DNA from 2 places in the Sporacetigenium mesophilum DSM 16796 genome. Region 1 is predicted to be linked to the other one. Evidence: riboswitches for the same ligand, from Rfam matches in the RefSeq annotation. Region 1 holds a riboswitch; the other holds the start of a gene.

Region 1 (7,771 bases):
TTTTCTACTCCAAGGTCTACAAGGATTTGGGCACCAATTCCATAATCTCTCATATCTTCAGGGAAGCCTAGAGCTAAGTTTGCTTCTACTGTATCCATTCCTTTATCTTGAAGTTCATAAGCTTTAAGTTTATTTATAAGGCCGATTCCTCTTCCTTCTTGTCTCATATAAAGAAGTATTCCTCTGCCTTCTTCTTCTATTGATTTCATTGCTGCTGCAAATTGTTCTCCACAGTCACATCTTAATGATCCAAATGCATCTCCTGTAAGACATTCTGAGTGAACTCTTATAAGTACAGGCTCACCATTTGAAATATCTCCCTTTACCAAAGCAACATGATGTTCTCCATTTAAGATATTTTCGTATCCTACGATTTCAAAGTCACCATACTTTGTAGGCATATCTGCTTTTGTTACTCTTTTTACATATACTTCTTTTTCTCTACGATAAGATATTAAATCAGCAATAGTAATAAGTTTAAGATCATGTTCTTTTACATAATCCATTAAATCAGGAACTCTAGCCATAGTACCATCTTCATTCATAATTTCACATATAACACCTGCTGGATAAAGTCCTGCCATTCTTGCAAGGTCTACAGCTGCTTCAGTGTGTCCTGCTCTTTTTAGTACTCCACCAGCTTTTGCTTCAAGTGGAAATACATGTCCAGGTCTTTTAAAATCTTCATGTGTCGTATCTTTTCCTAAGACCTTTGCTATTGTATCTGATCTTTCATGAGCTGAAATCCCAGTTGTAGTTTCTATAGCATCTATTGATACTGTAAAAGCTGTTTGATGAGAATCTGTATTTCTACTTACCATAGGGTAGATATCTAATTCCTTTAATCTTTCTCCTATAATAGGCATACAGATAAGTCCTCTACCATATTTAGCCATAAAGTTAATAGCCTCAGGTGTAACTTTCTCTGCAGCCATAAGTAAGTCACCTTCATTTTCTCTATCTTCATCATCTACTACAACTACTATCTTCCCAAGCTTTATATCTTCAATTGCTTCTTCTATAGTGTTAAATTTACTCATTTTTTTACCCTCCTCTATACGAATCCATTTGCACTTAAAAAATCAAAATCAATACCTTTTTTAACTGGAGCTTGTTCTTTAGCTCCTAAAAGTTTCTCAATATACTTGCCTATCATATCGCATTCTAAATTTACTTCATCGCCAACTTTTTTTCTAAGAAGTGTAGTCATATCTTTTGTATGTGGTATTATAGAAACCTTAAATATTGATTCATCTACATATGCAACAGTTAGGCTTACACCGTCTATTGCAATAGACCCTTTTTGAACTATATATTTTAAAATTTCAGGTGATGCAGAAATTGAAACCCATATTGCATTGTCTTCTCTTTCATAGCCTCTTATAATTCCCATGCCATCAATATGGCCACTTACTATATGTCCACCTAGTCTATCACCTAATCTCAAAGCTCTTTCTAGGTTAACTTCATCTCCAGGAGAAATACTTTTTAGATTACTTCTCCTCATAGTTTCTGCCATAACATCTACACTAAACTTGTTACTATCAAATGAAGTTACTGTAAGGCAAACACCATTAGTAGCTATACTATCTCCTAACATTACATTTTTAAGTACTTTATTAGCTTTGATTATTATTTTCGCTGACTTCTCAGATTTAATAATAGATTCAATTTTTCCTATTTCTTCTACTAACCCTGTGAACACACCTTATTCCTCCTTTCTTATATAGCCTTCTATCATTATGTCATTACCAAAGGCATGAATATTTATATTCTTAAGATTTATAGCATTTTTCATATATGATTTTCCTATTCCACCTACTGGAGTTTTTGAATTACTTCCTCCTATTATCTTAGGTGCAATAAAAGAATTTACCTTATCTACAATTCCTTCATTAAGTGCAGAATAATTCAACTCGCTTCCACCTTCTAAAAGAATACTGTCTATTTTTCTTTCTCCAAGAGCTTTCATTAAAAATACTAAATCAACTTTATCACTAGAAGGGGTAACAATTACTTCTGCTCCCTTTTCTTCTAAAGCTTTTATTTTGTCACAATTAGCATTTTGGGTAGTTGCTATAATTGTTTTTGCATCTGATTTAAGATTTAAGACATTTGATTGTAGTGGTATCCTAAGTTTACTATCTATAATTATCCTTATTGGATCTTTCCCTTTTCCATCTTCTAATCTTGTATTTAAAAATGGATCATCCTTTAGAATAGTTCCTATCCCTACCATAATACCTGACACCCTATGTCTTAATTTATGTACATATTTTCTTGAAAGCTCTCCTGTTATCCATTTAGAGTCTCCAGTATGTGCTGCAATTTTTCCATCTAATGTCATAGCTGTTTTCATAATACAAAATGGAAGTTTTGTGGTTATATATTTTAAAAATATCTCGTTAAATTTTCTTCCTTCTTCCTCTAACACGCCACTAACTACTTCTATTCCATTATTTTTTAGAATTTGTATACCTTTTCCTGAAACTAATGGATTTGGATCCTTTAAACCTATTACTACCTTTTTTATTCCCTTTTCTACTATTGCATTTGCACATGGAGGTGTTTTTCCATAATGCGAACAAGGTTCAAGGGTAACGTACATAGTAGCTCCTTTAACGTCTTCTGTTGCATTTTTAAATGCATTTATCTCAGCATGGTTACCACCGTAAATTTCATGATATCCTTCACCAATTATTTTTCCATTTTTTACTATTACTGCTCCTACTAATGGATTGGGGCTTGTATATCCGGTTCCTTTTTGTGCTAATTCTAAAGCTCTTTTCATATACTTAACATCCAATATAACCCCTCCAATTCATTTTCTTAAATCAAAAAATTCGCTTTGCTCATGTCGCCAACGACCTAAAAAACAGGTCCGTTGCTCAAGTTTATATGTTGGAAATTATCATTTCCTTATAACTAAAATAAGCCCTGAGAATAAATTCTCAGGGCTTATTATGCACAAATAGACAACAACTAATACTATTATCCCAAACTTTGGAATAATAATATTCGTACATATATTTTAATCTTCTTCCATCCAGACTTTACTGTCGGCCTTGGAATCTCACCAAGTCAACCTTTCGGCTCGCGGGCTTTACCGCCGGTGGGGAATTTCACCCCGCCCTGAAGATTTATTTACTTTTGTTAAATTTATAATAACATCACAAAATGATACTGTCAATTATATATTTTTATAAAATTCGACTTATTTTTCATTTACCACCTTTTTGTTATATAACTCAGTCTAAGCGATCTTTTTAGTGAATCTACAACAATTGTAATTATATAGGATAAACCTATTGATATAACTAAGGAAATTAATATTGATATTTTAGCAATATCCGTAATTTCACTTGAATTACTAAAAGCTATTTCAGATACAAAAATAGACATTGTAAATCCTATACTTGCAAGTACAGCTACGTTGAATATTGATAGCCAACTCGCATTTTTAGGTTTTTGTGTTATATGAAGTTTTGTCGCTATGTAAGTAAATAACATTATACCTAATGGTTTTCCTATAACTAATCCAAAAATAATTCCTTGAATTAAAGTACTGCCTTCAACAAAGTTGATATTTGTGTTTAATTTTATTGCTGTATTCGATAAAGCAAATAATGGCAATATAAAAAAGCTTGATAAGTTTGATATATTATGTTCCAAGTTGCGATTAAGTGGCATAACTAATCCTAACAATACTCCACTAATAGTTGAATGTATTCCACTTTTATGTACAAAATACCAAAGAAATAATCCTAAAATCATATATATATATGTCTTTTTTATTTTAAATACTTTATTCATAATATATATAATAACTGTTGTTAAAGCTGCAATTAAAACATACTTAATATCTATGTTAGACGGATACAAAACACCTATAACCATTATTGATATCAAATCATCTACAACTGCTAATGATAATAAAAATATTTTCAATCTATGATTTAATCTATTTTCTAACATCATAAATATACCTATAGCAAATGCTATGTCAGTTGCTATGGGTATTCCTACCCCTTCAATATAAATGGTATTATTGTTAAATATAATAAATATTATTGCTGGTACTAATACCCCTCCAATAGCAGCTATTATAGGAAATGATGCTTTTTTAAAACTTGATAAGTTACCATATAATACTTCTTTTTTTATTTCTAAAGACGCTCCTAAAAAAAATATTGCCATTAAAAAATCATTAACAATCATATGAACATTAAAGTCATTAAATATTTTTATCTCATTAAAAAAATAATTATGAATATATCCAAATGGACTATTGGCTACAATTAATGCTATTAAACTAAATACAACTAATAATATTCCCGGCAAACATCTCATAGTACTTCCCCCATTTAATAATAATAAATATATATTAATATATAATGTTATGCAGACATGTACTATGACTATTCTATATAAATAAAATATGTTTATTATTTTCAAAATATTTCCATATTCCATTGACACTAATATATCACTGAGCTAAAATAAATGTGTACAATATAATATATTGTGTTAGGTGTTCCTTTAAGGAATTAAAAGGGAAAGCGGTTAGAATCCGCTGCAGCCCCCGCTACTGTATACGGTGACGAAACTCATTATCCACTGATTTTTTCGGGAAGGAGAGTTAAGGATGACCCGTTAGCCAGGAGACCTGCCTAATACACTACTAAATCTTTCGGAGGGAGAGATGGATGTACATGCCTTTTTAGGTACATTCAAATTAAGACTTCGAGCAAGTCTTTTTTTTATTGCCTTTTTACAATATACGGGGGAAGAAAAAATATTTTATTAGGGGGAATTTGAAATGAAAAGTTTTTCAAAGAAAGTCGCACTATTATTTTTAAGTATTTTTATGGTTTCATCATTATTAACAGGCTGTACTAGTACTACTACTAATACTGAAAAAACTGAAAATACTACAAACACTACATATCCACTAGAATTTACAGATGCATATGACAGAAAGGTTACCTTAGACAAAAAACCTGAAAGAATAGTATCATTATCTCCAAATATGACAGAAACAGTTGCAGCACTTGATTCATTAGATAGATTGGTTGGTAGAACTGATTATTGTGACTATCCTACTGATGTAAAAAATGTTGAATCAATTGGGGATATTACAGAGCCAAATATAGAAAAAATAGTTGAATTAAAACCAGATGTTGTTTTAGCATCTTCACTTACTAAAAGAGAAATTATAGATAAAATAGCACAATTAGGTATAAATGTTATTGTAATAATTGAACAAGAAGACTTTGATGGCGCCTATACTTCAATAAAGAAGGTTGGTCAAATTATAGATAAAAATGAAGATGCAACTAAAGTAATTAAAGGAATGAAGGACAAAATTGCCGAAGTAGAAACTAAGGTTAAAGATGCAAAAACTAATCCAAAAATTTATTATGTTGTAAGTTATGGTCAGTATGGAGATTATACTGCGACAGGCGAAACTTTTATATCAGCAGCTATTGATAAATCTGGTGGTTTAAATATTGCAAAAGACGTTACTGGTTGGAAATATAGTCTTGAAAGTGTTGTTGAAAACGACCCTGATATAATAATATGTCCAATAAACCCAGCAAAATTAAAATCAGAATTTGTTCAAACAAATGGATATAAAGATCTAAGAGCTGTTAAAGAAGGAAAAGTATTTGAAGTAGATAATAGTAAACTAGACAGACAAGGACCAAGACTTGCTGAAGGTCTTGAAGAACTTGCAAAGGTTATTCACCCAGAATTATTTAAGTAAAATAGTTGAAAGAAGGAATTATAATGAATTTTAATGACAAGAAAAAATACTATACAGGTTTATTTGCTATAGGTATAGGAATTTTAATGCTTTTAATTATAATTTCTATAACTTTAGGTTCTGCTGATGTTTCAGTTACTGATTCTTTTAGAATTATTGCCTCTAAAATCCCTATTATTAATGAATTTGTTAATATAGATGATATAAAACTATCCTCTAGTGTTATTATATTAAAAATCAGATTACCAAGGATAATTTTGGCAGCCCTTGTTGGTATAAATCTTTCATTGGTTGGCGCTGTATACCAAGGGATATTTAAAAATCCAATGGCTGATCCATATGTTCTAGGTGTATCCTCTGGTTCTGCACTTGGTGCCGCTGTTTCCATAGTATTTGGCATTCAGACAATGCTTTTAGGAATCAGCGGTGTAGCTTTAGCAGCTTTTATTGGAGCTATAATAACAACAGTTTCAGTTTATAACATAGCAAGGGTTGGGAATAAGGCATCTACAATAAATTTACTTTTAGCAGGTGTTGCTGTTAGTTTTTTCTTGTCATCTTTAATATCAATATTAATGATCTTTAATAGAAATGAAATTGATAAAATAATTTTTTGGACTATGGGTAGTCTTTCAGCTGCTAGTTGGTCTCAGGTTATTTTTCTATTATTTATTACAATACCTCTATCTATTTTTGTTATGTTTTTTTCAAGAGATATAAATATCGTTTTATTAGGAGACGACTCAGCCAAAAACTTAGGAATTGATGTTGAAAAACTAAAAAAGATTATGTTACTTATATCTTCTTTATTAGTAGCTTCTTCAGTATCTGTTAGTGGTGTTATTGGATTTGTAGGTCTTATAATTCCTCATTCGGTAAAAATACTAACAGGCTCTGATAATAGAGTATTAATTCCTTTTTCAGCATTAGCAGGTGGATGTTTTATGATTATTTCAGACACCCTTGCAAGAACATTATTGTCTCCAACTGAAATGCCAGTAGGTGCTATTACTTCACTTTTCGGAGCTCCTTATTTTATTTATCTTCTTTATAAAAACAAAAAGAAGGTGTTTTAGATGGCAAAAAATAATTCAATTATAATAAAAAATTTAAATTATAGTATAGATAATAAAAATATATTAAGTGATATTTCATTAGATATAAAAAAAGGTATGTTTTATAGTATTTTAGGACCTAATGGTTCAGGAAAAACTACGCTTTTAAAAAATATTTCAAGAACACTTGAACCAAATAAAAACACTGTTTATATTGAAGACAAAGATATTGTCAAACATAAGTACAAAGACCTTGCCAAAGAGCTTGCTTATGTGCCCCAAGATACTAGTGTTGACTTTGACTTTCCTGCTATAGATGTTGTATTAATGGGAAGAGTTCCATATCTTAGAAGATTTGAAAATGAAAGTAAAAAAGATATTGAAATTGTTGAAAGATCAATGAAATTAACTAATACTTGGCATTTAAAAGATAAAAATATAAAAAATTTAAGTGGTGGAGAAAGACAAAGAATTATTATTGCTAGGGCATTAGCTCAAGAAAGTAATATTATACTTTTAGATGAGCCTATATCACAATTAGATATACACCATCAAATAGAAATAATGGATACTATTAAATCTCTAAATAAAAAATGTAATATAACTGTTATTACTGTACTTCACGATTTAAATATAGCTTCCCAATATAGCGATTGTTTAATATTAGTTGATAAAGGAAAAATAGCTTCAGTTGGTGAACCTGAAGTAGTTTTATCACAGACTAATATTAAGAAAATATATAATATGGATGTAATAATGATTAAAAACCCCTTAAATGGAAAACCTCATATAATTCCAGTTTCATCAGGTTTTAAATCCTTATAAAAATCGCTACGCTCATGTCTTAGCGGCCTGAAAAGCAGGTTTGTTGCTCAAGTTTATCAGTTGGAAATTATAATTTCCTTGTAATAAAAAAGGTCCTAGAATACAATTTGTATCTAGGACCTTT
Region 2 (7,771 bases), on a different contig from region 1:
ATAGAAATAGAAAGTTTAGATAATTATTCTAGAGAAGATATAAAACAACAAATATTAGATTTAGCTATTAAAATATACGAAGCTAAAGAAAACACAATAGGTTCTGATAGAATGAGAGAAATAGAAAGAGTTATACTTCTTCAAGTAGTAGATTCTCATTGGGTGGATCATATAGATGCTATGGATCAGTTACGTCAAGGTATAGGTCTTAGAGCAATAGGTCAAGAGGATCCTGTAAGAGCATACACTTTAGAAGGATTTGATATGTTTGACGCTATGACTAAGTCTATACAAGATGAGACTATTAAATATCTATTTAACTTTACAATAGAAGAGCCTGTGCAAAGAAAACAAGTTATAGATGTAGATCATCTATCTTCTAATGCATCAGATCAGCCAGTTAATAAAACTATAACAAAAGAAGATGAATCAGGAAGAAACGAGCTATGTACTTGTGGAAGTGGCAAAAAATACAAAAAATGTTGTGGCAAATAAGGCATCTGGAGGTATTGTATGCTTAATATACAAGAATATAGACAAAAAATAGATACTATGAACGACAGTATAAAAGAATTGAGGGCTTCTCTTTGACATAGAAACTATAACTGAAAAAATAGAAACCTATGAAAATGAGATGAGCGATCAGAATTTTTGGAACGATAATGAAAAGGCACAAAAAACACTTCAAGAAAATAAGTCGTTAAAAGATACCTTAGATGAATATAAAGATTTACAAAATTCACTAGAGGATATAATAGTTCTTATGGAGCTATCAGAAGAAGAAAACGACTTATCTTTAGAAAAAGAAGTAATTGAATCTATAGAACAATTAGAGAACAAAATAAGTAATATTAAAATAAAAACTCTTTTAAATGGAGAGTACGACAGAAATAATGCCATAATATCTATACATGCAGGAACAGGAGGACTTGATGCTCAAGATTGGGCAAAAATGCTTCTAAGAATGTATGATAGATGGTCACAATCAAAAGGATATAAGGTCAATACACTAGATATTATCGCAGATCCTGAAGCAGGGATAAAAAGCGTAACTATATTAGTAGAAGGATTAAACTCCTATGGATATTTAAAAAGTGAAAAAGGTGTCCATAGGCTAGTAAGAATATCTCCTTTTGATTCATCTGGGAAAAGACATACATCTTTTGCATCAGTAGATGTTATTCCAGAATTAGATGACAGTATAAATATAGATATAAATCCTAGTGATTTAAAAATAGACACATATAAGGCTTCTGGTGCAGGTGGCCAGCATGTAAATAAAACTGAATCTGCAGTTAGAATAACACATATACCAACTGGAGTAATTGTTCAATGTCAAAGCGAAAGATCGCAACACATTAACAAGGATAGAGCTATGAAGATGCTTATGGCAAAACTTATAGAAATAAAAGAAATAGAGCAAAAAGAAAAAATAGAAGACCTACAAGGTCAATATTCTCAAATAGCATGGGGAAGCCAAATAAGATCATATGTTTTTCAACCATATACCTTAGTAAAAGACCATAGAACTAATGCTGAAATAGGTAGTGTTCAATCTGTTGTGGATGGAAATATAGACTTATTTATTAATGAGTATCTGAAGATGAGTAAAAAATAGCTTAAATGGGGCTTAAGAGAGTATTCTTAAGTCCCATTTTTAAATTTGTAATAGGAGGAAGTTATGAATATAAATAATATATTAAAAAGTGAATTTAACTTAAAGGATTTCCAAGTAGATAACACTATTCAACTTATAGATGAAGGAAATACAATACCCTTTATAGCTAGATATAGAAAAGAAGTAACAGGTGAACTTAGTGATGTAGTCTTAAGACAATTATATGATAGACTCACATATCTAAGAAATCTAAAAAGTAGAAAAGAAGATGTAATTAGATTAATAAAAGAGCAGGGAAAATTAAATGAAGATATACAAACTAATGTAGAAAAAGCGGCTACACTTCAAGAAATAGAGGATATATATGCACCGTTCAAACCTAAAAAGAGAACTAGAGCTACTATTGCAAAAGAAAAAGGACTAGAGACTTTAGCTCTAGATGTATTAAACAAAAATATAGATATATATACTGAAGCAAATAAATATATAAATCCTGAAAAAGAGGTAAATACTTTTGAAGATGCTATAAAAGGTGCATCTGATATAATAGCTGAAATAATAGGTGAAGATTCATATGTTAGAAAGTATATAAGAAATCTTGCCTTAAATGAGGGAGTAATAAATACTAAAAATTCTAAAGATGAAAAGTCAGTTTACGATATGTATTATGATTATAGTGAAAATATAAAAACTATGGCACCTCATAGAATACTTGCTATAAATAGAGGAGAAAAAGAAGAATACATAAAAGTTAAAATGGAAATTAACAATGATAAAATAATAGAAAATATAAATAAAAGATACATAAAAGATATAAACAAAAAATGTGAAGAATTTATAAAAAATGCTATAGAAGATTCATATAAAAGGCTTATATATCCATCTATTGAAAGAGAAATAAGAACTTATTTAACAGATATAGCTCAAGAAAGAGCTATTAGTGTATTTGGTAAAAATGTTAAAAACTTATTATTACAGCCTCCTATAAAAAATAAAGTTGTAATGGGATTTGACCCAGCTTTTAGGACTGGATGTAAAATAGCTGTGGTTGATGAAAATGGGAAACTACTACATACTACAACTGTATATCCTACAGCACCTCAAAATAATGTAGAAAAAGCAAAAAATGAACTTATCGATATAATAAAAACATATAAAGTAGATATTATAGCCATTGGAAATGGAACAGCTTCAAGAGAGTCTGAAATATTTGCTGCAGACATGTTAAAAGAAATTGATAGTGAAGTAAAATATATAATAGTAAGTGAAGCTGGCGCTTCAGTTTATTCCGCATCAGAGCTTGCAAGTGAAGAACATCCAGACATAAATGTATCTTTGAGAGGTGCCATATCAATAGGTAGAAGACTACAAGACCCATTAGCAGAACTTGTTAAAATAGATCCTAAGAGTATAGGAGTAGGTCAATATCAACATGACGTAAACCAAAAAAGGTTAGAGGAAGTTTTATCTGGAGTAGTAGAAGATGCTGTAAATAGTGTAGGTGTAGATTTAAATACGGCGTCTTATTCACTTCTTCAATATGTTGCAGGGATAACTAAATCTATAGCTAAGAATATAGTTGATTATAGAGAAGAAAATGGAGTATTTACTTCAAGGGCTCAATTAAAAAAGGTTAAAAGGGTAGGGCCTTCAGCATTTTTACAATGTGCAGGATTTATGAGAATATCGGATGCTAAAAATCCACTAGATACTACAGGAGTACATCCAGAAAGTTATGATACATGCAAAACATTAATAGAAAAACTAGGATATAAATTAGATGATATATCAAATAAAAATATAAAAGATATAGATTCTGAAATTAATAAGGTAGGGATAGAAAACTTAAGCAAAGAACTTAATGTAGGTATACCTACATTAAAGGATATTATAAACGAAATAAAAAAACCAGGTAGAGATCCTAGAGAAGAAGGTATGAAGCCAGTATTTAGAAGTGATGTATTAAAAATAGAAGATATAATGAATGGTATGATACTTAAAGGAACAGTTAGGAATGTTGTAGATTTTGGTGCATTTATAGATATAGGAATTAAAAATGATGGATTAGTTCATAAATCAGAAATGAGTGATAAATTTGTAAAAAATCCTATGGATATAGTATCTATAGGAGATATCGTAGATGTTAAAGTAATATCTGTAGATTTAAATAAACAAAGAGTAGCTTTATCTATGAAGTCTATATAAGATAATACATTATGTATATATGTTATAATATTAGTATTCATAGTTAAATCAGGAGGGTTGAAATGTTATTTATTAAAAATGGGATTATTAATACAGTGACCAATGGGATTATACATGGAGATATTCTTATAGAAAATGGCAAAATAGTTGAAATTGGAAAAGATATAGTAGCCCCACTAGATGCTGAAGTTATAGATGCTACAGGAAAAGATATATACCCTGGATTTATAGATGCACACACACACTTAGGTTTATGGGAAGATGGTATGGGATTTGAAGGTGCAGATGGAAACGAAGAAACAGACCCAATAACGCCACATTTAAATCCTATAGATGGGATAAATCCTATGGATAGAACTTTTGAAGAAGCTGTATCTGGAGGAATAACATCTGTATGTACTACTCCTGGAAGTGCCAATGTTATGGGGGGGCAATGTATAGCTATAAAAACTCATGGCAAGAGAATAGATAAAATGATTATAAAAAACCCTGTTGCTTCCAAAATAGCTTTTGGTGAAAATCCAAAAAGTGTATATGGAAGAGATGAAAAAATGCCTCAAACTAGAATGGCCATAGCTGCACTTTTAAGAGAAACTCTTAAAAAAGCAGAGATTTATTTAGAAGACATGGTTGCATTTGAAGAAGATGAAGATGAAGAGTGTGAAGAACCAGAATACGATATAAAAATGGAATCACTATTACCTGTTATAAAAAGAGAAATACCGTTTAAAGTCCATGCTCATAGAGCCGATGATATGTTTACGGCTATAAGGATAGCAAAGGAATTTAATCTAAGATTATCGTTAGACCATTGTACTGAAGGGCATCTTATAGTAGATGAATTAGTTGAAGAAGGATACCCTGTTGTAGTAGGTCCAAGCTTATCTGAAAGATCAAAAATAGAATTAAGAAATTTAACATTTGATACTGCAGGAATATTATCTAACGCAGGACTTGATGTATGTTTAATGACAGATCATCCAGTTATACCTGTTCACTATTTGTCTGTATGTGCTGCTATTGCTATAAAGCATGGTATGAAAAAAGAAAAGGCTATAGAATCTATAACTATAAATCCTGCAAAAGTTTTAGGAATAGAAGACAGAGTTGGATCTATAGAAGTAGGAAAAGATGCTGATATAGTTATATGGAATAATGAACCTTTAGATGTTCAAAGCTACGTAGAATATACATTAATAGACGGAAAAATAGTATATAAAAAATTTTAATTGACGAATAGTCTTATTCAGTATAGAATATAATCATAGAAGAAGAAAAGTAAATAAAGATAATCTTCGGGGCAGGGTGTAATTCCCGACCGGCGGTATAGCCCGCGAGCTACTATGTAGCTGACTTGGTTAAATTCCAAGGCCGACAGTAAAGTCTGGATGAAAGAGGATTAAATACATGGTTATTGTTATAATTATAGTTTTATTAATAATTATAATGTTTATAATTATGTGTTTATATTGATTGCAAACAAAAGTCCGAAGATTTATCTTCGGACTTATTTTATTTTCTAATAAAATTTAAATTAGGAGGAATTGACAATGCAAAGCACAACAAATCAACATCAAACTAGATTCTTTTCAACACCAACTTTAGTAAAGGTGGCTGTACTATCAGCAATATGTTATGTTCTTATGTTTATACAATTTCCAATACCAGCAATCTTTCCAGATTTTTTAAAGATAGATATATCTGATGTTCCTGCTATATTAGGTGGTATGGCATTAGGGCCTGTTGCTGGAATAACAATTGAACTTATAAAAAATATATTACAAGCTTTAACAAATTCTACAACAGGTGGAGTTGGAGAATTAGCTAACTTTTTAATCGGTGGTTCATTTGTATTAGTGACATCGGTTATATACAGAAAAGGTAAAAGCTTAAAAAGTTCTATAATAGGTCTTATAGTAGGTACTATATTTATGACTGCAGTAGGAGCAATAGCTAATTACTTTATATTAATACCATTCTATACAAACTTTATGCCACTTGAAGCTATAATAGGCATGGGAAGTGCATTAAATCCTAAAGTAGTAGATTTAGCTACTTATATAATGTGGATGGTAACACCGTTTAATATAATAAAAGGAATTTTAATGTCTATAATAGTAGTACTTGTATATAAAAAAGTAGAATATATATTAAGAAAAGGATAAAAAAAGCGCTCAAAGCGCTTTTTTTATTTTGTAAAGCTTTATTATAGTAATTGGTTATAATATAATAGTATAGTTAATCTTTATAATGGAGATGGTTAAATGTTTAAAATATATTTAAAAAATGAAGAAGAAACAAAAGATATAGGATATAAATTAGGAAAGTTATTAAGCAAAAAAAGTGTTATATGTTTAGTAGGAGATTTAGGTGCTGGAAAAACTACATTAACGCAAAATATAGCTAAGGGATTAGAGATAGGTGATTATATAACAAGTCCTACATTTACAATAGTAAATGAATATGAAGGAAGAATTCCACTATATCACTTTGATGTATATAGAATAGGAAGTAGTGATGAAATGTACGATATAGGGTTTGATGAGTACATAAATTCAGATGGAGTTTGTATAATAGAATGGGCAAATTTAATTGAGGATATACTTCCAGATGAGTATTTATATATAGATATTAAATACAAAGAAAATGGACGAGAAATGACTTTAAATCCAAAAGGATATAAATATGAAGACATTGTTAAGGAGCTGTTAAAATAATGAAAGTACTAGGAATAGATACATCTTCACAAGCTGCTAGTATTGCAATAATGGAAAATGAAAAATTAATAGCAGAATATACTATAAATACTAAGAAAACTCATTCTCAAAAGCTTATGATAATGATAGAAGAAATGTTTAATTTAAGCGATATGAAAATAGAAGAAATAGATTTAATAGGAGTTTGCATTGGTCCAGGGTCGTTTACAGGACTTAGAATAGGGATGTCAACGGCAAAGGCTATAGCCCATGTTAGAAACATACCAATTGTTGGAGTGAACTCATTAGAATCGTTAGCATTTAATATGAGCTTTTCTAAATACACTATATGCCCTATAATTGATGCCCAAAGAAATCAAGTATATACTAACAGTTATTCATGGGAAAATAATGAACTTATATCTAAAGATGATATAAATGTAATTTCTATAGATGAGTTAATAGAAAATGCAAAAAATGGACCTGAAGAAGTAATATTATTAGGAGAAGCTATAAGTTTATATAAAGAAAAAATTGAAAATGCAAAAAATATAAATATAGCACCTAGTTCAAATAATATATCTAGAGCAAGTAGCTTATGTCAACTAGCTATTAATAAATATAATAACAAAATAGATGTCCATAATTGTTATACTATAAATCCAATGTATATAAGAAAATCTCAAGCAGAAGTCCAATACGATGAAAAAATGAAGAGGATGCAGCAAAATGAACAATAACTTAATTATAAGAGATATGAAACTTGAAGATATTGATGGAGTATATAACGTAGAAAAATCTTGTTTTCCAGACCCATGGAGCAAAGAATCATTTAAAAAAGAAATACAAAATAAGTTAGCAAAGTATTTAGTTGCACAGATAGAGGACAAGGTAGTTGGTTATGTTGGAGCTTGGTTTGTAATAGATGAAGCGCATATAACTAATGTAGCTGTAAGCCCAGAATATAGAGGTCAAAAAATAGGGGATAAAATAGTAAAATCTCTTATAGATGAATGTCGGGAAAATAAAATAAAAGCTATGACTTTAGAAGTTAGAGTATCCAATATTGTAGCTCAAAATTTATACAAAAAGTATGGTTTTAAGTTAGCTGGTGTTAGAAAAGAGTACTACAGTGACAATAAAGAAGATGCTCTTATAATGTGGAAACATTTATAAAAAAGGAAGTGTATTTATGAAAGATATAATAACTTTGGCTATAGAAACTAGCTGCGATGAAACCTCAGCAGCAGTT

Evidence for each region. A riboswitch is a leader RNA that binds a small molecule or an ion and turns the genes downstream of it on or off. The one in region 1 is predicted to bind FMN.
Region 2: linked by a shared signal. The riboswitch ahead of BS62_RS09335 (ECF transporter S component) and the one ahead of ribD (bifunctional diaminohydroxyphosphoribosylaminopyrimidine deaminase/5-amino-6-(5-phosphoribosylamino)uracil reductase RibD) in region 1 are both predicted to bind FMN.

Annotation. Positions count from the first base shown of each region.
Region 1 covers NZ_JCANUR010000001.1:371,686-379,456, reverse strand. The annotation lists gene BS62_RS01870 (bifunctional 3,4-dihydroxy-2-butanone-4-phosphate synthase/GTP cyclohydrolase II) at 1-1,040, opposite strand, end outside; gene BS62_RS01865 (riboflavin synthase) at 1,055-1,705, opposite strand; gene ribD (bifunctional diaminohydroxyphosphoribosylaminopyrimidine deaminase/5-amino-6-(5-phosphoribosylamino)uracil reductase RibD) at 1,709-2,806, opposite strand; FMN riboswitch at 3,031-3,144, opposite strand; gene nhaA (Na+/H+ antiporter NhaA) at 3,226-4,350, opposite strand; cobalamin riboswitch at 4,513-4,688, shown strand; gene BS62_RS01850 (ABC transporter substrate-binding protein) at 4,820-5,767, shown strand; gene BS62_RS01845 (FecCD family ABC transporter permease) at 5,791-6,843, shown strand; gene BS62_RS01840 (ABC transporter ATP-binding protein) at 6,844-7,647, shown strand.
Region 2 covers NZ_JCANUR010000010.1:28,332-36,102, forward strand. The annotation lists gene secA (preprotein translocase subunit SecA) at 1-495, shown strand, start outside; one part of gene prfB (peptide chain release factor 2) at 514-588, shown strand; one part of gene prfB (peptide chain release factor 2) at 590-1,618, shown strand; gene BS62_RS09325 (Tex family protein) at 1,682-3,823, shown strand; gene BS62_RS09330 (amidohydrolase) at 3,886-5,052, shown strand; FMN riboswitch at 5,111-5,227, shown strand; gene BS62_RS09335 (ECF transporter S component) at 5,374-5,988, shown strand; gene tsaE (tRNA (adenosine(37)-N6)-threonylcarbamoyltransferase complex ATPase subunit type 1 TsaE) at 6,088-6,540, shown strand; gene tsaB (tRNA (adenosine(37)-N6)-threonylcarbamoyltransferase complex dimerization subunit type 1 TsaB) at 6,540-7,259, shown strand; gene rimI (ribosomal protein S18-alanine N-acetyltransferase) at 7,249-7,695, shown strand; gene tsaD (tRNA (adenosine(37)-N6)-threonylcarbamoyltransferase complex transferase subunit TsaD) at 7,712-7,771, shown strand, end outside.